2 regions of the Mesorhizobium sp. M0030 genome follow, and region 2 is predicted to be linked to the other one. Evidence: predicted binding sites of a transcription regulator. Region 2 holds the regulator's gene; the other holds the start of a gene.
The links. Region 2 encodes HrcA, which represses chaperone genes, less so after heat shock. Its sites were predicted from a motif close to GTTAGCACTCNCNNNNNGNGAGTGCTAAC; they were not measured.

Region 1 (3,764 bases), on a different contig from region 2:
AAACGTATTCATAGGTATGGGACAGGCTGCTATGTCCGCCACCCACGCCTGCTCCGAGGCCCTCCAGGGCAATGGTCTGAGACCTGGGCTCAAGCCCTTCGGCGAGGAGGATGAGACGCTGAGGCGTTGCGACTATCATCGCGGCGACACGCAGCTCTTGATTTGTGTGCGAAATCCTCAGCAGATCCATCGGGCTGAGCCGCTCAGCAATATCAACGAGAATGTCCAGCGGCAGATCAAGGATACTCAGAGGAGGAAACGCTCTTGAGGCTCAGAGCGCGTCTGCTCCAGTATAGATCAGGATGATTCACCGGGTCCTTCAACGCCAGCCGCCGGTTCCGATGAGAGAATTGTCCCTGATATCACGCTCGATGGAGTTAAATGCCGAGATGGGCGCCTTGCCACGCTCCTCAATGCCCCTCATGATTCACCGCCTATAGCTACCAACTGAATGAATCATCGTGATTGTCGCGCAGCGGAATCCTCAAGGATCGGGCAGTTCGTAGGGGGCGCCGGTTTGACCAGGTTGAGCCCGCGAATTGCTCGATCAGACAAGATCCTAATTCTCGACCATGCGGTGAGGCTCGAACGAGATCCTCGGGACGCACTCCAAGGTTTCGATCATGTTCGGCACACAAGGAAAGGGCGGCATTGCTGCCGCCCTGTCCGCTGTAAGTTGATAGGGGCTGGATTAAAAATCCATACCGCCCATGCCGCCCATGCCGCCCATGCCGCCGCCGCCCATGCCGCCAGGCATGCCGCCGCCGGCCGACTCCTTCTTGGGAGCCTCCGCGATCATGGCTTCGGTGGTGACGAGCAGGCCGGCGACCGAGGCCGCGTCCTGGAGAGCGGTGCGAACGACCTTGACCGGGTCGACGATGCCCATGGCGATCATGTCGCCATACTCGCCGGTCTGGGCGTTGTAGCCGTAGGTCGCGCCCTTGTTGTCGAGGATCTTGCCGGCAACGATCGAAGCTTCAGCACCTGCGTTCGAAGCGATCTGACGGGCCGGAGCCTGCAGTGCACGGCGAACGATGTTGATTCCGGCAGCCTGGTCGGCATTGACGCCGGTGACCTTGATGTTGGCCGAAGCGCGCAGGAGAGCGACGCCGCCGCCTGCAACGATGCCTTCTTCCACGGCCGCGCGGGTCGCGTTGAGGGCGTCGTCGACGCGGTCCTTCTTTTCCTTGACTTCGACTTCCGTCGCGCCGCCGACGCGGATCACCGCGACGCCGCCCGCGAGCTTCGCCAGACGTTCCTGCAGCTTCTCCTTGTCGTAGTCCGACGTGGTCTCTTCGATCTGCTGCTTGATCTGGGCAACGCGGCCCTGGATCTCGTCCTTCTTGCCGGCGCCGTCGACAATGGTGGTGTTCTCCTTGGAGATCGACACCTTCTTGGCGCGGCCGAGCATGTTGAGGCCGACATTCTCGAGCTTGATGCCGAGGTCTTCCGAAATGACCTGGCCACCGGTGAGGATGGCGATGTCTTCCAGCATGGCCTTGCGGCGATCACCGAAGCCCGGCGCCTTGACGGCGGCGATCTTCAGGCCACCGCGCAGCTTGTTGACGACCAGCGTGGCCAGAGCCTCGCCTTCGACGTCTTCCGAGATGATGAGCAGCGGCTTGGAGGTCTGCACGACGGCTTCGAGAACCGGCAGCATGGCCTGGAGGTTGGACAGCTTCTTCTCGTGCAGGAGGATGTAGACGTCCTCGAGCTCGGCAACCATCTTGTCGGCGTTGGTGACGAAGTAGGGCGAGAGATAGCCGCGGTCGAACTGCATGCCTTCGACGACTTCCAGCTCGGTCTCGGCGGTCTTGGCTTCTTCAACCGTGATGACGCCTTCATTGCCGACCTTCTGCATCGCTTCGGCGATCATCTTGCCGACCGACTCGTCGCCATTGCCGGCGATCGTGCCGACCTGGGCAACTTCCTCGGAGGTCTTGATCTTCTTGGCAGCGTTGCCGAGAGCCGCGACCACTTCGGTCACGGCCAGGTCGATGCCGCGCTTCAGGTCCATCGGGTTCATGCCGGCGGCAACGGCCTTGTTACCTTCCTGGACGATCGACTGCGCCAGGACGGTCGCGGTCGTGGTGCCATCACCGGCGATGTCGTTGGTCTTCGAAGCAACTTCGCGGATCATCTGCGCGCCCATGTTTTCGAACTTGTCGGAAAGTTCGATTTCCTTGGCGACGGTGACGCCGTCCTTGGTGATGCGCGGTGCGCCGAACGACTTGTCGATGACGACGTTGCGGCCCTTGGGGCCGAGGGTCACCTTCACCGCGTCGGCGAGGATGTTGATGCCGTGAAGCATGCGCTCGCGGGCGTCGCGGGAGAATTTTACGTCTTTGGCAGCCATTTTTTAGCTCCTGGCAGGGGCTTGCGATCAAGCCCGAAATTCAGTTGACGGTGAGGCCGATAATCAGCCGATGATGCCCATAATGTCGGATTCCTTCATGATCAGAAGGTCTTCGCCATTGAGCTTGACTTCGGTGCCCGACCACTTGCCGAACAGGATGCGGTCGCCGGCCTTGACGTCCAGCGGGACCAGCTTGCCGGCTTCGTCGCGAGCGCCGGAGCCGACGGCGATGATCTCGCCTTCCTGCGGCTTTTCCTTCGCCGTATCCGGGATGATGATCCCGCCGGCGGTCTTGGATTCGGATTCGACCCGGCGTACGACCACGCGGTCATGCAGCGGCCGGAAATTCGACTTTGCCATTTTTGGATTTCCTTGGTGCGGATGTTGAACGGTGCTCCGTTGCCGGAGCATGCCTAGCACTCAGCCGAAGCGAGTGCTAACGCGGCAATGAGATAAGCCGCAGGCTCCTGCTAGTCAAGACGGAAGAGCAAAGAGCAAAGAGAAAAGAGAAGACAGCAAAGAGCAGGCAGCAAAGAGCGTGTAAGCATCGAGCCTTTTATGTGAACAATGTCGGGTATCCGACATATATGGGGCGGCTCACCCTTTGTAATTGAGCTTTATTCAGATGGTACGATTGGTGCAACGGGTGTTGCATTTGAACTCATCCAGAGGCTCGCACGGGTCGTGCTGCGTCAGCTTGGTCATGTCGAGCTTCAGAAGGCCATTTTTGGCATTGGTTCTGTTGCTCCTATTGCCGTTCATGACCAATCCTGCGCGCGTGAGCCGGCCGGCTAGATTCCAACCACGAGAGCGCCGCCGCTGAGACCCGCACCCGCCGCCGCCAGAAGGATTTTCTCTCCTGGCTGGAATGGCTTCATCTGGTTGGCGAGCGAGAGCGACAGCGGGACCGTCGCGGCCGAAGAGTTGCCGTATTCGGCAATCGTCTTGACAATTGCTTGGTCCGCAATGCCGAGGTTTCTTCCGACCGCGCCGAAAATCCGAGTATTGGCCTGATGCGGCACAAACCGGCCGACATTGTGTGGCCGCACTCCCGCAGTGGCTAGCGCGGCTGTCGAGCAATCGGTCATCATCTCGACGGCTTTTGCGAACACTTCGGGCCCGTCGGTCATCGTCATCCGGGTCTGCCCGAGGTCGAGGTCGCCATGGAACGGCGTGTTGCTTCCTCCTGCGGGAATCTGGATCAGCCCGTAGCGCGAGCCGTCCGAAGCCACCGAGGCACCGAGAATGCCCCGATCAGCATCATCGCACTGACCGATCACCAGGGCGCCGGCGGCATCGGCGAACAAGACTGAGCTCGCGCGCTCGGCTGGATTGATGCGGCGGCTGAGGATGTTGGCGGCGATGACCAGCGCTGGTTTGCCATGCAGGCGGGTGAACCCGTCCGCAA
Region 2 (3,764 bases):
GTGTGAAGGATCGCCGACGTCATCACGTTAAATTCAATCAGGCCACAGCCATCTGCTGCAAGCTCACCAGCCGCTGAATGCCCTTCTTTGCCAGGCCCATCAGCTCCGCGAACTGCCCTTCCGAGAACGGCTCGCCCTCGGCGGTGCCCTGGATCTCGACGATGCCGCCCTTGCCGGTCATGACGAAATTGGCGTCGGTGCCGGCAGATGAATCCTCGATGTAGTCGAGGTCGATGACCGGCTGGCCGTCATGGATGCCGCAGGAAATTGCCGCGACATGGTCTTTCAGCACCTTGGCAACGCTGGCCATCTGCCGCGCTTCCATCCAGCGCAGGCAATCGTAAAGCGCCACCCAGCCGCCGGTGATCGAGGCCGTGCGGGTGCCGCCATCGGCCTGGATGACGTCGCAGTCGACGGTGATCTGCTGTTCGCCCAGCGCCTGCAGGTCGACAACGGCGCGCAAGGAGCGGCCGATCAGCCGCTGGATTTCCAGCGTGCGGCCGCCTTGCTTGCCGGCCGAGGCTTCACGGCGCATGCGCTCGCCGGTCGAACGCGGCAGCATGCCGTATTCGGCCGTCACCCAGCCCTTGCCGGAATTGCGCATCCAGCCCGGCACCTTTTCCTCCAGGCTCGCCGTGCACAACACATGCGTGTCGCCGAATTTCACCAGGCACGAGCCTTCCGCGTGTTTGGAGACGCCGCGCTCGAAGGAGATGGCGCGCATTTCGTCGGCTTGGCGTTTAGAAGGGCGCATCGAGGCCTCTTTCTGTTCTTTTACGGTTGCGTCGGCGGCTTGTAGACGCATGCAGCCCATGGCGCAAAGGAAAAGGCCGGGCGATCTGGCACAGACGCCGGGTTGCGCGGGGGCGATGGAAGTCTATATCCTTGAGCCGGAGGTTTTTGGCTCGAATGACCAAGGCAGTCACCGAACCCAGTCTGCTGGCGCCCGCGCTGCAATCGCTCGACATGCGTTCGCGCGACATTTTTAGGCGCATCGTCGAATCCTATTTGAAGGACGGTGAGCCTGTGGGATCGCGCAGCCTGTCGCGCATCCTGCCGTCGTCGCTGTCGCCGGCCACCATCCGCAACGTGATGAGCGACCTCGAGCATCTCGGCCTGATCTATGCCCCGCACATCTCGGCCGGGCGCCTGCCGACCCAGACCGGCCTGCGCTTCTTCGTCGATGCCTTCATGGAGCTTGGCGATCTCTCCGACGAGGAACGCCGGGTCATCGAGGCGCAGGTGCGCGCCTCCGGCTCGGGCGCGACGCTGGAACACATGCTGACCGAGGCCAGCCAGATGCTGTCGGGCATGTCGCGCGGCGCCGGCCTGGTGCTCGCCACCAAGAACGAGGTGGCGCTGAAGCACATCGAGTTCATCCAGCTCGAGCCGACCAAGGCGCTGGCGGTGATGGTGTCGCAGAATGGCGATGTCGAGAACCGCGTCGTCGACCTGCCGGCCGGCATCACCGTCTCGCAGCTGCACGAGGCCTCCAACTTCCTCAACGCCCATATCAGGGGCCGCACGCTCGCCGAGGCGCGCATCGAGATCGCCCGTATCAAGGACGAGACCCGGGCAGCGCTGGACACGTTGTCGCAGGACCTGGTCGAGAAAGGCCTGGCGGTGTGGGCCGGCGCCGACAGCGGCCTGCCGGCGCGCCTTATCGTGCGCGGCCGCGCCAATTTACTCGAAAACGTCACCGCCCAGGCCGATATCGAATTGCTGCGCCACCTGTTCGAGGATCTGGAGACGCAGGACGGGCTGATCCAGCTGCTCGACCTCGCCGAGGACGGCCCCGGCGTGCGGATCTTCATCGGCTCGGAAAACAAGCTGTTCTCGCTCTCCGGCTCGTCGCTGGTCGTGGCGCCTTACCGCGACAAGGACGCCCGCGTCGTCGGCGCGCTCGGCGTCATCGGCCCGACCAGGCTGAATTATGCCCGCATCGTGCCTATGGTCGACTACACGGCCCAATTGATTACCCGGATGTTAAGATAATTCGAAAGCCGGGATCACCGCAAAGGAGGGCGCAGAATGGCGCTTGAATCGTTCAAGGCCCAGATCAGCATGCTGCTCGAAGAAATGGTCAACCAGCCGGAGGACGAGCACGAAATCCAGGAGCAGCTGCGCGAAAAACTGCGCGAAATGCGCGCCATGGGCTTGCCGCTGCCGGAAGATCTCGTCGCATTGGAAAAGCGTCTCGACGACGATCTGGACGTCGAAGAGGAAAGTTGAGCGGTTCTCTCGTCGAATCTGCGCGCGCACGCTTCTCTTTTGCGGCGGCCGCACAATATCTCCTTTGTCGTGACGCGCGACCGGCGCGAGTTCGAGGAGAACAGCATGATCCGGATTGCCGGCTTCGCAGGCCTTTCCCTGCTTCTGGCCACCAGCGCCTTCGCCCAGCAGGCTGATCAACTGCTGCTGACCGGCAAGGACGCTTTCGGCGACTGGAAGGCCGACAAGCCAGGTGTGCGCCGGCTGATCAAGCCGGATGATCTGCAAAAGCCCAACATCACCGAATCCGCCTCCAACAGCGCCGGCCTTGGCGATCGGCCCGAGGGCGCGAAGCCCGTCCTGCCGCCTGGGTTTTCGGCCGAACTGGTTGCTTCCGGCATTTCCAATCCGCGGGTCGTGCGCGTGGCGCCGAACGGCGACCTGTTCGTCGCCGACAGCGACGCCAACCAGATACGCGTCTATCGGCTGGCCAAGGGTAGCGCGAAGCCGGCCGAAGAGGGCATTTTTGCCGACAATCTCAACCAGCCCTATGGCATCGCCTTCTACCCGCCTGGCGACAAGCCGCAATGGGTCTACGTCGCCAACAACGACAGCGTGGTCCGCTACGCCTATCGCGACGGCGACCTTAAAGCCTCCGGCGAACCGGAGACGATTGTCTCCGACATCCCTACCGGCGGCCACTGGACCCGCGATATCGCCTTCTCGCCGGACGGGAAGACGCTGTATCTCTCGGTCGGCTCCGGATCTAACGTGGCGGAGGGCATGGGGAAGGCACCGAATAGCGGCGTTGACGCCTGGGCAAAATCACAGCCACTCGGCGCCACCTGGGGTTCCGAGGATGGCCGTGCCGACGTGCTGGCCTTCGGCCCCGACGGCAAGAATGGCCGCATCCTCGCTACCGGCCTGCGCAATTGTTCGGGCATGACCGTGCAGCCGGCGACCGGCGCGCTGTGGTGTGTCGTCAACGAGCGCGACGGTCTCGGCGACGATGTGCCGTTCGAATATGCCACCTCCGTCAAGGACGGCGCCTTCTATGGCTGGCCCTGGTATTATATCGGCGCCAACGAGGACCCGCGTCACGAGGGCGCGCGCCCAGACCTCGCCGGCTCGGTCACCGTGCCCGACGTGCTGATGCAGGCGCATTCGGCGCCGCTCAACATCGCGTTCTATGACGGCGGCAATTTCCCGGCAGAGTACAAGGGTGACGCATTCGTCGCCCTGCACGGCTCCTGGAACCGTGGTATGAGGACCGGCTACAAGGTGGTGCGGCTGAGATTCAGCGACGGCAAGCCGACCGGCGAGTACCAGGATTTCATCACCGGCTTCGTCCTCTCCGACGACGCCGTCTGGGGCCGGCCGGTCGGCGTCGCGGTGGCCAGGGACGGTGCGCTTATCGTCACCGAGGATGGCAACGGCACCATCTGGCGCATCACCCATGTCGACGGCCCGTCCTGAGCCGGCGAACAGCGCAATCCGGCCCTAATGTACGTCCCGATGGATCACCTTGGGATAGGTATGGATCACCTCGGCCG

Region 1: a site for HrcA is predicted at 2,769-2,797, ahead of groES (co-chaperone GroES). Genes of this name have one in related genera too.

Annotation. Positions count from the first base shown of each region.
Region 1 covers NZ_JAMYVE010000028.1:15,373-19,136, reverse strand. The annotation lists gene NKJ80_RS31555 (hypothetical protein) at 32-268, shown strand; gene groL (chaperonin GroEL) at 692-2,356, opposite strand; gene groES (co-chaperone GroES) at 2,420-2,716, opposite strand; gene bioZ (3-oxopimeloyl-[acyl-carrier-protein] synthase BioZ) at 3,148-3,764, opposite strand, start outside.
Region 2 covers NZ_JAMYVE010000014.1:136,335-140,098, reverse strand. The annotation lists gene rph (ribonuclease PH) at 38-754, opposite strand; gene hrcA (heat-inducible transcriptional repressor HrcA) at 910-1,995, shown strand; gene NKJ80_RS25360 (hypothetical protein) at 2,032-2,232, shown strand; gene NKJ80_RS25355 (PQQ-dependent sugar dehydrogenase) at 2,338-3,687, shown strand; gene NKJ80_RS25350 (hypothetical protein) at 3,712-3,764, opposite strand, start outside.